Regions from separate parts of the Cupriavidus sp. PB-02 genome, predicted to be linked through region 2. Evidence: predicted binding sites of a transcription regulator. Region 2 holds the regulator's gene; the other holds the start of a gene.
What was found. Region 2 encodes LexA, which represses DNA repair genes until DNA is damaged. Its sites were predicted from a motif close to ACTGTATNNNNATACAGT; they were not measured.
Positions count from the first base shown of each region.

Region 1: AC10V3_RS07080 (DUF2471 family protein) is a predicted target of LexA. The motif match lies at 5,340-5,357, and genes of this name have one in related genera.

Region 1 is NZ_CM177694.1:1,457,407-1,464,790, reverse strand. Features, by position in the region: gene AC10V3_RS07110 (IS256 family transposase) at 486-1,751, shown strand; gene AC10V3_RS07105 (RNA-guided endonuclease InsQ/TnpB family protein) at 1,798-2,805, shown strand; gene AC10V3_RS07100 (hypothetical protein) at 3,123-3,344, opposite strand; gene AC10V3_RS07095 (hypothetical protein) at 3,647-3,925, shown strand; gene AC10V3_RS07090 (HNH endonuclease) at 4,069-5,022, opposite strand; tRNA gene AC10V3_RS07085 (tRNA-Pro) at 5,088-5,155, shown strand; gene AC10V3_RS07080 (DUF2471 family protein) at 5,371-5,661, shown strand; gene AC10V3_RS07075 (hypothetical protein) at 5,678-6,043, shown strand; gene AC10V3_RS07070 (DUF2188 domain-containing protein) at 6,099-6,320, shown strand; gene AC10V3_RS07065 (ATP-dependent DNA ligase) at 6,325-6,960, shown strand; gene AC10V3_RS07060 (acyltransferase family protein) at 7,232-7,384, shown strand, end outside.
Region 2 is NZ_CM177694.1:2,781,797-2,789,180, forward strand. Features, by position in the region: gene AC10V3_RS13020 (asparaginase) at 1-858, opposite strand, end outside; gene lexA (transcriptional repressor LexA) at 1,146-1,802, shown strand; gene AC10V3_RS13030 (hypothetical protein) at 1,920-2,090, shown strand; gene AC10V3_RS13035 (hypothetical protein) at 2,160-2,510, opposite strand; partial or broken gene AC10V3_RS13040 (DUF2188 domain-containing protein) at 2,723-2,915, shown strand; gene AC10V3_RS13045 (hypothetical protein) at 2,846-3,043, opposite strand; gene AC10V3_RS13050 (hypothetical protein) at 3,117-3,344, shown strand; gene AC10V3_RS13055 (hypothetical protein) at 3,570-3,872, opposite strand; gene AC10V3_RS13060 (hypothetical protein) at 4,206-4,331, shown strand; gene AC10V3_RS13065 (hypothetical protein) at 4,372-4,539, shown strand; gene AC10V3_RS13070 (hypothetical protein) at 4,542-4,781, opposite strand; tRNA gene AC10V3_RS13075 (tRNA-His) at 5,302-5,377, opposite strand; gene AC10V3_RS13080 (hypothetical protein) at 5,476-5,754, opposite strand; gene AC10V3_RS13085 (hypothetical protein) at 6,183-6,335, shown strand; gene dusA (tRNA dihydrouridine(20/20a) synthase DusA) at 6,812-7,384, opposite strand, start outside.

The sequences.
Region 1 (7,384 bases), 1.3 Mb from region 2:
CTCCATGCACCAGTCATCGGACATCGACGCACGGCCCTTCATGAACGTTCCGAATGCTGCGGCAACCGACACGCGCAAAGCCACCGCGAGCGTTTTCACCAGCAACGGCCAGACGGTCGAGTATGTATTTCGGGCCAGCGCCGGCGACTGCAGGCACCTCGTTGCCGTCTTCTCAGGATTCAACGCGCCCAATGGCTATCACTTCATCAGACTTGCTCCGAGAAACCCCGCCCTTCAGGGCCTCCAGGGCCTTTCAGGGCGGGGAGTGAAAGGAGCGCCGCCGACAGGCGGCATTCCCAAGTTAGAATGGCCGGCATGCTTCTCGTCTATCGCTACCGGGTGAAGTCGCTGAACGGCCTGCTCAATGAGCTAAAGTCGAAACTGGTGTACGGGCGGGGAATTTGAGGCGCGGAGTAGAGGGCGGTGGAGCTTTCCGCTGAGAATCTGATTGTCGAGATCGGAAACCAGCACAAGAAAGGTCCACCATGAGCAAGGATAAAGGGAAAGAAGCAGTCGGTCTATCGGAAATCGGGCTTGGGCTCGAGGAGCTGATCAGGCGCGGGGCTCGGCGGGTCATCCAGGAGGCGATTGAAGTGGAGCTGGCAGAGCTGCTTGAGCAGTTCAGTAACGTCAAGACGTTGAGCGGGCAGCGCGCCGTGGTTCGCAATGGCTACCTCCCGGAGCGCGAGGTGCTGACGGGGGCCGGCCCGATTGCCGTGAAGGTGCCCAAGGTGCGCGATCGGTCCGGGTCTGGCGTGAAGTTCAACTCGGCGATCGTGCCGCCGTATGTGAGGAAGTCGCCGCGGGTGAGTGCAGCGCTGCCCTGGCTGTATCTGAAGGGAGTATCGACAGGCGACATGAGCGAGGCGTTGTCGGTGCTGCTTGGTGAGGATGCCAAAGGGCTATCGGCCAACGTGGTGAGCCGATTGAAGGCGCAGTGGGCAGACGAGCATGCGAGCTGGAATCAGCGTGATCTGTCGGCGGCGCGCCATGTGTATTGGTGGGTGGACGGCATCCACACGGGTCTGCGTAGCGAGGGATCGGACGGGCAATGCCTGCTGGTCATCATCGGCGTTACGCCAGACGGCAGGAAGGAGCGCGTGGCGATCGGTGACGGCTATCGGGAATCGAAGGCATCGTGGGTGGAAGTACTGTTGGACCTGAAATCCCGCGGCCTGCAGGCTGGCCCGCTGGCGGCGGTCGGCGATGGCGCCATGGGATTCTGGGCTGCCCTGGAGGAGGTGTTCCCGGCCACGCGCGCCCAGCGTTGCTGGTTCCACAAGATGGGCAATGTCCTGAACGCCTTGCCCAAGTCCCAGCACGGCCGCGCCAAGGCAGATCTGCAGGCGATTTGGATGGCGGCCACCAGGGCAGATGCCTATGCTGCCTTCGATCGCTTTGCGACGATCTACGGCGCCAAGTACCCCAAGGCCACCGGCGTGCTCACCAAGGACCGAGACAGCCTGCTGACCTTCTACGACTTCCCGGCCGAGCACTGGCAGCACATCCGCACGACCAACGCGATTGAGTCGACCTTCGCGACCGTGCGTCACCGCACGACGCGCACGCGCAATTGCGTGTCACGAGCGACTTTCCTTGGCCTGGCCTTCAAGCTGATCGAGGAAGCCGAGAAAACATGGCGCCGCATCAAAGGTGCCGAACACATCGAACTGCTCTTGAAGGGCGTCCCCTTCAAGGACGGTGCCCCGGCGCAAGACAATCCGCCGGTTCAGCAGAAACTCGCCGCCTGATGACCGGCCACGATCAACCTTCATACACCAGATTTGACTTTATCTCCTGCTCAATCAGCAGAGCCGCGTAGTGAACTACGTCTGGAACTTCTGCAATGATACGCAGAAGCACGCGCTCAAATGGGGCAAAAAATGGCCTACGGGTTTCGATCTGAACGTGCTGACGACCGGCAGCAGCAAGGAACTCGGCATCCATTCGGGTACCGTCAATGCGGTTTGCGAGCAGTACGCCAAGTCGCGTAGCCAGCATCGCCGGCCCTATTTGCGCTATCGCGGCCGCAGATCCCTCGGCTGGGTGCCGCTCAAGGGCCGGGATCTCAAGCGCTCGGGCGACGCATTCCGCTTTGCCGGCAGCACATTTCGCGTGTTCAACTCGAGGCCCCTTCCCGAGGGCAAGATCAAGGACGGCACGAATTTCTCGCGCGACGCCCGGGGCAATTGGTTCCTGAACATCGTGATTGAAGTTGCCGACACTCAGGCCCGCTGCCCGGAACGCGGCGTCGGCATCGATCTGGGCTTGAAGGACCTTGCCACACTCTCCACCGGCGAGAAGATCGGGAATCCGCGCCACCTTGGCCAACTTGAGCAAGCCCTTGCCAAAGCGCAGCGTGCGCGCAAGAAACGACAGGCCACCAACGTCCACGCGCGCATCACCAACGCGCGGCGTGACTTCCTGCACAAGCTCTCGCATCGCATCGTGCGGGACTTCGACTACATCGCGGTGGGTAATGTGAATGCCGCCAGCCTCGCCAGAACCAGCATGGCGAAGTCCGTCCTCGATGCAGGCTGGTCGTCCTTCCGCACAATGCTCGCGTACAAGGCGATTGCGCATGGCGCGTGGTACGAGGAAGTCGACGAACGTTTCACCACCCAGGTCTGCTCTTCGTGTGACACGATGCCGCCGGAGAGGCCGAAAGGTATCGCAGACCTTGGAATAAGGCAGTGGGTATGCAGTCGATGCGGTGCTGTACATGATCGCGATGTGAACGCTGCGCTAAATATCCTTGCCCGATCGGGACATCGATCGCCTGCAGAGGGAATCTCCTCCCTTTAGGGACTTTAGGGAGGAGAGGATGTCAACGCTCCTGGCACGGACCAGGCGTGCATGTCACGGTAGAACCTGGCGGCACCACGACCGTACGACCGCTTGGCGCGGGCGGCTCGGTGACGGTGCGGTTGACCGAGATGCAGCTAACCACCCCCAACAGGGGCAACAACGCCAGTGAGCGCACGAAGAGTCTTAAGCTTGCCATGTCGATCTCCCGGTCAGGTAGGCCATCGGTGCGGGTGCTCCGAACGCAGCTTTTACCGTTGTGAAAGTATAGGTAATGACCGACGCGACCCGCGTTGATACCACTCCCGAGGGGCCACTTAGAACTCGAGTTCTCTCAGCGTCCTGGTGGCCAGGTATGTCGCAGCCTCCTTCGCCTCCTCCCTCGTTGGGAAATCCTCCACGGTTTGGTGTGGGACTTCTGCATCGGGATCTTCTTCCAGCCGGCGGATATACACATAGCCTCTGAACAGTCCAGAAGCGGTTTCCATCACGGCTATCCGGGCCACATGGGTGTCCGTCGCAAAAAGCTCATCTTCCATGGCAGCCTCCTCTTCCAATGTCTCTGGATCGTAGCATGACCAAAGAACACCCCATGCTCTTCGGCCGCGCCGTGGTGTGCGCCGATCCGGGAGCTAATACGCCAACGGAAAGCCGAATAGGTCCTGTGCCAGGTCACGCTCGAACGCGGCTATCCACGATGTGCCCCGACCGGCCAGCAGATCTGCATTCTGGTCGATGACCAGTGGCTCGTCTGTCGGACCCAAGGATATCGCGCGCTTCTTGAACAAGCATTTCGAATGCTAAGCCGAACGCGAGCAAGAAGTATCGGGCGCTGCTATCGGTGCAGAACGCCAATCATCCGGCCAAGGCGGTGAATGATTCGGGCGTGCGGATGCTGATTGAGATGACGTCGGAGTTGCAGGACCTGCGGGCGAACGTGCTGACGGATAAGGGGCGGCAGGAAGGTGCTGCGGCGGCCCAGGCATCGGCGGGTCACACGACCGCCGAAATCACTGCGCACTGCACCAAGGCGCGAGAGGTTGAGCACGTCAAACCTGTCGCCATGAAGCGGTCAAGTCAGACACTTGCGCCCAAAATAGACAAAAGGCCTAGCGAGTAAAACTCGCTAGGCCTTGTCAATACTGGTCGGGGCGAGAGGATTTGAACCTCCGACCACCTGCACCCCATGCAGCCGGGCTAACCGCTGCAAACCCAAGCTGAGAGCGGTCTCCCAGGCTTCCTTTCTAATTGTGTGCGTACAAATCAGGCACGCTTCCGTGCGGCTCTCCGGGTAGCAACACCCTTCTTATTAGAAGAACTGCCGGATGCATAGATGACATCCCGGTGATGGGCCAAGTATTTAAGTTCCCATTCTGTCAACCCATCTAGCCGGTAGCTCTCTGGCGCCTCGTGCAGACCAATGGCTGCAAGATCATTGCCCGTGAGCTTCCCAGCAAGTAGGTTTCCGTCTTCGTCAAAACTGATTAGCCCCTTATCAAAAGCCTTGTCCACGCCGGCCGCAAGAAGCAACCCGTTGCTCCCGTCCAACCGCTCATCATGGGAACTGGACTTCCAGGGCTTTATGTGAGACGCAATTAGCAAATCCAGGATGCCCAGCCCTGTAATTGCACACTTTGCCCCCCAACGATCCATCAGATCTCTGCGAAACTGCCCTTGCCCGATACGAGCATCATGCAATCGCTTCACTGTTGTCGCAGACAGCTTAGGCTTAGGGATTACGGGCCGGCTCCCAGGCGATTTGCCCTCTAAAGCGGCAAGGATGAGCCCCCCAGTCACTTCATCAATCGCACACAAGTAGAAGCTATTGAACCGCTGAGTTTGCCCCTTCATCACCTTCGGCCGGCTCTTCTCCCTCAGCCCACTCTCAACACCCGGAATGGCGAACAACTCTTTGCGAGAGAGCGCTTTCGTGGCCACAGCATACGTGGCGAGCGCTAGTTGCCCCCCCAGAGTAGGGTCATACCGGGTCGATCCCGAATACGGCCGGGCTTCACTGACTGCCGCCGATTCCACAACGCACCAGCCTTTCACCGTACCTTGAAAGTGATTGAAGACGATGTCACCTGGGACAAGTTCCTGCATGGTTGCCCAGTGTGCCGGCGTACGACCTTTCTTGTCCCACATAGGTGCCCAGAGGCAATTCGCTACCCGCTCAGCCTCGTAAGACTGCCCTTGATTAACCCAGTAAAAAGCCATGGTTTATTCGTAATCGAGATGTGACGTAACGATACCAGCCTTACGCCACATAGTTAAGCGAGTCCGAGGCAGCAGTTTGGCAGACGTTCTGATTTGGGATCAGAGGGTCGCATGTTCGAATCATGTCGCCCCGACCAGAAAAACCCAATTGAAACAGCGGCTTAGACGGTGACGTCTAAGCCGCTTTTTTCATTCCCTAACGGCTTCCCTAATTAAAATTTCGGGGTTCCCTAAAATACAGTGGTCATACAGTGCTGTATTTTCATACAGCCATACGGACGGAATCCCCCTTCCCACGCCGTGCGAACGGCATTTATACTGTATGCATATACAGTACTAACCACGCCCATGGACCACATCAAAGCAGCAGAATCGTCAATCGTTGAAGTCGCGCCTGCGATCGTCGCCAAGCACCGTGCCGCCGGCATCCTGACCTGGAAGCTGATTCACCAGATCGAAGATGAGCTGATGCACGAGGTCGGCCAGTCCGGCAAACACTCGCCGGCGCTGTTGCGCATGCTCAAGGCGTCGCCCTTGCTGGGATATCCCAAGGACGACAGCCCGGCTGACTTCACGGGCAGCGACGTGCTGCCGATCACGTTCGGCGCGATCCGGGACGCCTGGGACAGGGTCAACTGACACGCGCTGTCGGCCCATGGAAAAGACGGACTACTCCATCCCTGAGGACTGGGACCGGATCTATATCCTCGACGACAGCGGCAACCCCGTTCGTGTCTTCGACTTCGGTGTCAAGGTCGACTGGGAGGTCAGCTTCGGCAAGCAGTACGCACTTCGCGACGAGCTGCCGGAGTATGGCGTCGTCGTTCGAACCTATTTCTCGTGCTGGGCCAGCATGCACGATGACAAGCCGCCGACGTTCTGGACCATCCTCAAGGGCAATGGCCTAGATCACACCTACCACTCCGCGACCTGGAATGAGGCCCAGGACAAGCATCGACGGGTGGTTGAGAAGGTGCACCGAACGCTACCTCGCACTGGCACGCTGTCGGACGGCGACTGATACCGGCACCCGCGCGGCGCGCGGAGACTGGCTCCATAACTTCAGGAGACAAGCCATGCCTGGACAGAACATCCACGTTGTACCCGCCGGTGACGGCTGGGCCGTTGAGGTTGAAGGCGGCCATGGCAAGGAAACGTTCGAGACCCAGGAAGCAGCCGTTGCCGCGGGTACCGAGAGAGCAAAGCAGATGAAGGTCGAGCTGCTGATCCACGGCCGCGATGGACAGATCCGCCAACGCAACAGCTTCGGCCACGACACGCGCGATGTGAAGGGCTGACGCCATGCCGCCGCGCGAGGCCGCGCACCTGAACCTGGCCAGCTTCCCCCTGATGCTGGCCAAGCGCGGCGTGATGCCGCACGGTGACGACTGGCTCTACGAACTGAAATACGACGGATATCGCCTGCTGGCGCGGACGGGAAACCCCGCAGTACGCCTGCGTGAAGGTGGCGACGCCACCAGCTGGTTCCCTGAACTGCACGCCCCCTTGGCGGCCCTGCCCGCCGACTGCGTGCTCGACGCCGAGGGGGTGGTGTTCGATGACATCGGCCGCCCCGACTTCAACGCCTTCCATGCGCGGGCCCTGCGCAGGCGCTGGTATCGCGGCGCGCCCACTGTCGCCCTCGCCGCCTTCGACCTTCTGGTCCTGCGCGGGCGGGACATCCGAGACTGGCCCATCGAGAAACGCAAAGCGGCGCTGCAGAAGCTGCTGGACGGGGTGACCGTGGGCCTACTGTACGTGAGCGCCGTGGACGATGGCGAATGGCTCTATCAGCATGTGCGGGCCCTCGGCATGGAGGGCATCGTCGCCAAGCGCGCCGGCAGCCTATACCGGGGCGGCGCATCCGACGATTGGCGCAAGATCAAGGTGCCTGGCTACCACAGGCTGGGCAAGTTCACGCGCGAGCCGCTGGCCTGACATTGACGATGCTGCGGGCGATCAGCGCCAGGCCGATTAGCAGGATTGGCGTCGCGCCAAATTGCTTGTAGTTGACCCACAGCGCCGTGTCGCCAAAAGAGGCGAGTCGAGGCGCGCGGGGTGCGCGCGTGCCAGCGTTGTCCGCTGGCACCCTCCTATCGAGGGGAAACTCTCCCATCTACGACTCAGCCAAATGGATGGTACTGATTCGTGAGCGAACGCGTAACATGGCCGCCAGAATCCGCCAGTTTAGAGCGAGGGTGAGCCGAAAATGCAAAACGAAATCAGGTCACTAACGGGTCTCCGAGGCATCGCTGCAATGTACGTGGCAATCCTTCATGTACATAGACCCATAGGCAACGAACAAACTCCGACGTTCATCCTCCACGGATACCTAGCAGTCGATCTGTTCTTTGTCCTGAGC
Region 2 (7,384 bases):
CGGACTGGGCTGCGGCGGGATCGACACATGACCCGCCATGGTGCGCGAGCTGCGCACGACCGCCACGCCGGCGTCGGCGGCATCGGCCAGCGCGGCCGCGAGCCCTTCATGCACAGAGCCGTTGCCGGCCGCAGCCACCACTAGTCCGTCGACACCGGCCTGCACCAGCGCATCCACGGCTACCCTCCCCGGCTGCGCGTAGCTCGCCACGATCTCCACCGTCGGCCAGGCCTCCGGCATCGGGCCAATCGCCCAGGCAGCGCGCGGCGCGCGGGCGAAGCGCACATAGTCGTCCTGCACGAAGCCCAGCGGCCCACTGGCGGAAACAAAGGCATCAATAGCCGAGGTGTGGGTCTTGGCCACGTCGCGTGCCGCGTGGATCTGCTGGTTCAGCACCACCAGCACGCCCTTGCCGCGCGCATCGGGGTGCGTGGCTACGCGGACCGCGTCCAGCAGGTTCAGCGGACCGTCGGCGGACAGCGAGGTCGACGGGCGCATCGCCGCCGTCATCACCACGGGCACCGGGCACGCCTGCGTCAGGTGCAACGCCATCGCGGTTTCTTCCAGCGTGTCGGTCCCGTGTGTGATGACGATGCCGGCGACATCGGCTTGCGCCGACCAGTGCTCCAGCCGCGCGGCCAGCATGCCCCACAGGGCGAAGGTCATGTCCTTGCTATCGACCTGCGCCACCTGCTCCGCCTCGATACGGGCGACGGACTGCAGCGCCGGCAGCGCGCCCAGCAGCGAGGACACGGGCACGGTCGCCGCCTGGTAGCGCGCGCTGCTGGCGGGATTGCCGGACGCGCCGGCAATGGTGCCGCCGGTGGCCAGGACGACAATGCGAGGCAGTTGGGTCATGGGGGCTCAGGAATTCAATACAGGAGGGATGCGAATAGCCGATTGTAACGGCGGACTTGCCGAGGGCCGCGGCCTGAGCGGTCCACCGGCATGCCTATCCATGCGACAGCCCCGAAAAATTCTGCTTGCGCTCAGGCCGATACTGTATAAAATCACAGCATACTGTTTAAACATACAGTGCCCGGCCCGCCGGATGCAGGATTTCCGATTGTCTCGATCCCTTCGATCCCGACGGAATCCCATGCTCCTGGATCTTCCTGCGCGGCCCTGCACGGAACGGCGATCCCATGGCGACCCTGACACCCCGGCAGCAGCAGATTTTCGATCTGATCCGCAACACGATCCGCCGTACCGGCTTCCCGCCCACCCGCGCCGAGATTGCCGCCGAGTTCGGCTTCTCATCCCCCAACGCGGCAGAAGAACACCTGCGCGCGCTGGCCCGCAAGGGCGTGATTGAACTGACGCCGGGCGCCTCGCGCGGCATCCGCCTGAAGGTGTCGCGCAGCGATTCGGAGATGCCGGACCAGTTCTCGCTGCCGATCCCCGGCGTGATGCAGCTGACGCTGCCGCTGGTGGGCCGCGTCGCAGCCGGCAGCCCCATCCTCGCCGCGGAACATATCGACCGCCAGTACCAGGTCGACGCCTCGGTATTTGACGAACGCCCCGATTACCTGCTGCGCGTACGTGGCCTGAGCATGCGCGACGCCGGCATCCTTGACGGCGACCTGCTCGCCGTGCGCCGCGCCAGCGAAGCCCCCAACGGCAAGATCGTGGTGGCGCGCCTCGGTGACGACGTGACGGTCAAGCGCCTGCAACGGCGCGGCGGCCATATCGAACTGATTGCAGAGAACCCGGACTTCGCCAACATCATCGTGGAGCCCGGCCGCGAGGAGTTCTCGCTGGAAGGCATTGCAGTCGGCCTGATCCGCTCTTCCGGCTTCTAGCCGGGCACCGCGGGCCACAGGCCTGCGCGGGCCCGCCCCCGCTTCCATTGTTTTTTGCAGACGCCGCCCGGCTCGCCGGGTGTTGACCCCGCTTTTGCCTGAAAAAGAGGTGCAGCCATGCCGCAAATCCACCACGCCGCCATCCGCCGTCCGGTCAAGCCCGTGCCGTTCCGCCAGTGCAAGGGCGTGCGCGTCTACCAGGGCGCGCAGCGCCGCACCATGGTCGGCAGCATGGCCGCCATCTGCCGGATGCTGGAACTCGAAACCTCCGACAAGCTCGTTGCCTGATCGACAACGCGCGCCGGCACATGCCGGCGCTGGCGGCCGCCATGCATGTCGTTGCACCTTGGCTGCTGCTTAGCTGCGTGCGCAGGCCTTGGTTTCGGTTTCCAGCTCCTGCGGCGTCAGCTGCGGGAACCATGTGTCGCTCTTGCGCAGTTCCAGCGCCGTTCCATCGGGCTTGGCCGTCAGTGAAATCAGGTAGGCGTACTCGAACTGGCCGGTGGCGTTTACCTGGCCAATCCGGATCTCAGTCTGGCTCTTCGCCGGATAGCTAACGACCGTGGCCTCATCGCCGAGGTTATTGCGCAGGCATTTCGCCACATCGCCCATCTGCGCGGGCGTGAACAAGCGCATCGGAGGGCGCGCGCGAATATCCTTTTCGGACGTGCCGCTGGCGCACCCGGCCATCATTGCCGCGATCGCCACGCTGCAGCCGATCACCTTCGCTCGAACAGACATACCAACCCCTTGGGAATGCAAGGCGGGTATGGTACAGGAGGCACACGGATTTCGCGCGGGCTGCGGACGGCCTGCGCGCCGCCCTGACGCAAGCGCCACACATTGCCGGACATCGACCGATACCTCGACGCGCGGCGCCCGCGCCAGACTGTCGGCATCCACCCCAAAAGAGACCGACCGTGGCATCCCGCAATATCCACGTCATACCCGCCGGCGACCAGGGCTGGGCAGTAGCCGTCGCAGGAAGAAGCCATCGCTGCAGGGACCGAGAAAGCATGGCAGGATCGCGTCGAACTGTTCATTCATGGACGCGACAGGCAGATTCGGGAAAGGAATTCCTTCGGGAACGATCCGCGCAATATCCGGGGCTGACCAGGCTCGCAGAGAGCCAAGGCAATACCTGCGAAATATTCGCGCGACGAAGCAAAACGGGCGCCCTTGCGCGGCGCCGTTTTGGAGAAAACGATTTCCCGTCGCCCGACAGTCACGTCAACCTGCATTTCAATACAGTCCATTGGTGCAGCGGCTTCTAACGTGGCAGCATCCCCCTACAGGCAAAATGAAGGAGAAGACATGAACATTTCGTCGCGCGCCGTTGACGACTTGATCCGCATAGCTACGGCCGGGGGTGGGTTTCGCGTTGACGCTACCGTCCATACACTCGACGACCTGATCAGAATTGCTGCCGCCGCAGGCGCAAAGAGATCGCGTGTCACAGTCGTAGGAGCCTCGATTCACGGCACCGACAGCCTGGTCCGCATCGCGGCCGCAGGCAATGGAGCCGTCGAGTTCTTGGACTAAGTTTTGTAGCTTGACCAGGGTGAGTGCATGCTGCGTTGCCCAGATGCGCGGCGCCTCACCTCACTCTCCGATCTGTCAACTGGTCTGCCTGTGCTGGGCCGGGAGCCCTACGGACATGCCGCGCCAGATCTACCTGGTCGTCATGGCGCTCGCCTTCTTCGGCGCAGTCGCCTTCGGCGCCTATTCCAACTACCGCTGGATGAAGCGGCAGGTAGAGGAATTCTCTCACTGACGCAAACTCCATTGAAGGTCTGACTGGCATCGGACCAAATCATTCTCGTAGCGCTGCAAACTCAGGGCTGACGCATCAATCCTTGTCTCTGCCGCGACCGTTGCCACCATCGGCATCACGATTCCGCCCACGGTCATCACCGCGGTCACCGCCACGGCCATTGCCCCGGCCCTCGCCATGATCGCCTCGTCGGTCCCGGCCGCGATTCTCCGCTCGCTCATCGCCGCGATTCCACCCACGCTTCTCGCCGCGGTTTTCGCCTTGATCTCCACCACGGTTCCAGCTGCGGTTGTCACGGTCGCTCCAATCACGGCTCCTGTTTCGCTTCTCGTCCCGGTCCCAACCTCGATCCCAGTCACCGCCCCACTTTCGGTTGCCGCCGTAGTACCTGCCGCCGTCCCAATCGGAGTAACCGCCGCCGTAAATGGGGCGCGAGTGACCGCGGTGATAGTAGCCGTCATCGTAGGGAGCGACGGCGCAGCCGGTGAGAAGTGCTGCCGTGGCCACGGTGAGCACAAGAAGGGGTTTCATGGTGACCTGCGTTTGCAGTTAGCTAATTTGCCGCAAGGATACCGACGGGCACCTCCCCCTGTTGTAAGAAATCGTGTCCCACTGCGCGAGGTCGCGGCATGATCCGCGACCAGTTTCTGCTCGACATCGCACCCGAAAACATCGTCGATAACTTCGCCGGTGGCTGCGGTGCCAGCTGCGGCATTGAACTCGCTCTCGGCCGGCACGTCGACATCGATCATTGACCCCGCCGATCCCACGCTTGCGTTCGTACGCGAGGCACTGATGCGCATCGGCAAGATGAAGGCTTACCGCCTGCCGCAGCACGCCCAGGTTCGCATGTGCGCCAACAGCGTCAGCCCGCCGATGGCGGCAGCACTGGTAAGCGCCAACGTGCCTGAGATGGCGAGCTGGTCGGCGAAGGAATCGAAACGATTTGGAGTAGCCGCATGAGGCTACAAGCCAGTCTTAGTGTTCTCGACGCAAGCCTTTGCGTAAGCAATTGCTTCGGTCATCGCCTCTTCCTCGCTATTGAACGTGGCTTTGATCTTGTGTCGCAAGCCTGGGACAAACTCGTTTGCGTGATCGATTCTGCGCTCGAACAATACGGATGCCTCCCAGGCTCCAGATTTCGACTTCCAGACCGTGCAGTGGCAGTAGTACTCCCCCTCTTCGACCCAGGCATGGCTCGACATGGCGCCCTCCCATCGTTCCGAGGAATCCTAGTATGACGAAAGAACGTTCTTTGGCAAGATGGCGTCCCGTCCACGGCTACTTCGCCGCCATGGACACAGATTCGCGTACATGCCGGCGCGCACGGACTTGCCTTCCTTCGACTGGTCCTGGAAGTGCGTGGGATCGACCTCTTTCTTGAAATGTCGGCAACGGAGCCGGCGACGGTCTGCCCGGCTTGAATGTCCAGGGCTTTCCGCTTTGCCCGGTCATGCTGTGTATGGCAGCGGCCGGACTAATCCGCCCTGCAGCGATCACGGCAAAGCTGGAGCGGCGCGGCTGATGCGTGCGACTTTGCGGCGCACGCAAACCCGGCGACGACGCACCGCCACTACAACAGGAGAGAGGTGAAACGGGCTGCTGCGACGGAGTAGAAAACGAAAACGGCGCCGTGGGCGCCGCTGGAAGATTTCCGCTTTCGTTGGGATGTTCGCATCGAGAACTTACCCACACTGCATAAGTTATTGATGCGAAAGAGAATTTTGGGGTGGCTGATGGGACTCGAACCCACGACGACAGGAATCACAATCCTGGACTCTACCAACTGAGCTACAGCCACCGTAGAGGTCATCAGCGAAGCGCTGATCGACGAAAAACAAGATTATACAAACAGTTTTACGAGATGGCTAGTATCCCGCACAATTTTTTTTGAGAGGGTCACGCCCGGGGTGGGACCCACTTTGCCTCGAGCAGCACGGCTTCCTTGATTGCGTCGATGGTGTCGGCCTCGGTGTCGAACTGACCGAGAAGACGGCGCGACTTGCCGTTCAACACCGCTTCCTGGAGCGCCTTGCCGGCGGCGTCGGACGTGCCGCGCTGCCAGCAGTAGCGAGCGGTCCATTTGCCATCCTGCAACTGCTCGGCGACCCATACCAGCCGGAAGTCTTTAAAGACTTCGCCGAACGGCTCCTCATTTTCCACGTCCGATTTTTCCACGCTTGCCGCCTTCCCGGACCGTGCGAGGTGCCGCTCAGCCGCCAGCGCGTACTTCGCTGGCGCCCCGACCTCAGCATCGGTCCGCGTGCTTGAATTCGCTTCGCCTGTGGCGCTGCGAATGATCGTATCACGCTCATCAACCCGGCAGGCGAACCGCTCAGGGGTCGACGCGCCGCGCCTTGCGGCATATCAGCAATCGCGGGACGAGGGCGCGGCCCCCACCTCGGCAGGGTTCTTGGCGGACATGCTCGAAGCGATACTTTCGCCTGAGGGACATTGACCCCCTCGACTTCCCGTCAGGCAGCCCGCTCCCCAGCGTACTGCCTGCCTCTTTTCCCTCCTCGCTCTTTCCGCGCCGGCAATGCGCGGAACCGGAACCTCAGGGCGGCGCCACGGCCCAACCATCGTTAGTACAAGAAGGAGTGGGAATGCGAAAGCTGTTCTGGCGGATGTCGGGAATCGTGGCGATGACGGCATTGGTGGCCGCACTGGGCGGGTGCGCCGGCGGCGTGACGGACGGACGGGAATCTGGCATTACGACATACGGCACGCTGGATGTCGGCGTGAGCCATACGCGCTAGCGCGAGCGGGTGATCGATGAAACTCTCATGCGCAGTTGCCGTCAAATCCCTGCGTCTGGCGCAGGAATACTGAGCGCAAAAAAAAGAGTCCGCAGCGCGGACTCTTAACTTTAGCGATCTCAAATGCCCTGAAGGCAGTTGCAATGTACCTGTCATCTGCAAACTGCACCATTCGGGTAAACGAAGAGCGCGAAGCGCTCGGCGAACGGCGCCAAACAAAGCCGACGAAAAAAAAGCCCGCCGAAGCGGGCTGAATAATCAGTTGAAGAAAGCCCTGTATTCGAGGGCAGGCACAGTGTATGAAAGTGCCCTGCCTCGGCGAATTAGGGGAATCCCTTTGCGGACGCCAGTTTCCGGGCGAGGAGCATTTCAGGTGCCGCCCGCGCTACCCTCTGGCAAGCATGCACAATTCCGCAATTCGGATTTAGAGCAAAGGCTCGGCAATGCCACGGAGCAGGGCCTGCCGGCAGCATGCATTACGCCGCCAGGGGCGCGGAGGCTGGCGAGTGCAAATGCTCCCGGGCCTCTTCGAACAGCGCATCCACATCCGCGCGCGTACGCGCCGCATTCATCCGCTTTGCATCCGACAGCACGCGGCGCCAGCCCCGCCCGCCGGCAACACCACGGTGCAGGCCGAGCATATGCCGCGTGACGGCACCCATATAACCGCCCCGCTCCACCAGGTCGCCGATATAGCGCTGCATCGACAGTTCGACGTCCAGACGTGAAAGCACCGGCGAACTGGTGTCGCCATAGAAGCGTGCATCCATTTCTGCCAGCACATACGGCTGGTGATAGGCCTCCCGGCCAATCATCACGCCGTCGACGTGCTGCAGGTGACTCTCCATCTCCTCATAGCTGACAATGCCGCCATTGATCAGGATCTCCAACTCAGGAAATTCCTGTTTCAGCTGGTACGCAACTTCATAGCGCAGCGGCGGGATTTCACGGTTCTCTTTCGGGCTCAGGCCTTTCAGGATGGCATTGCGCGCGTGGACGATAAAGGTGCGGCAGCCCGCCTCGGCCACGGTGCCGACAAAATCCCGAAC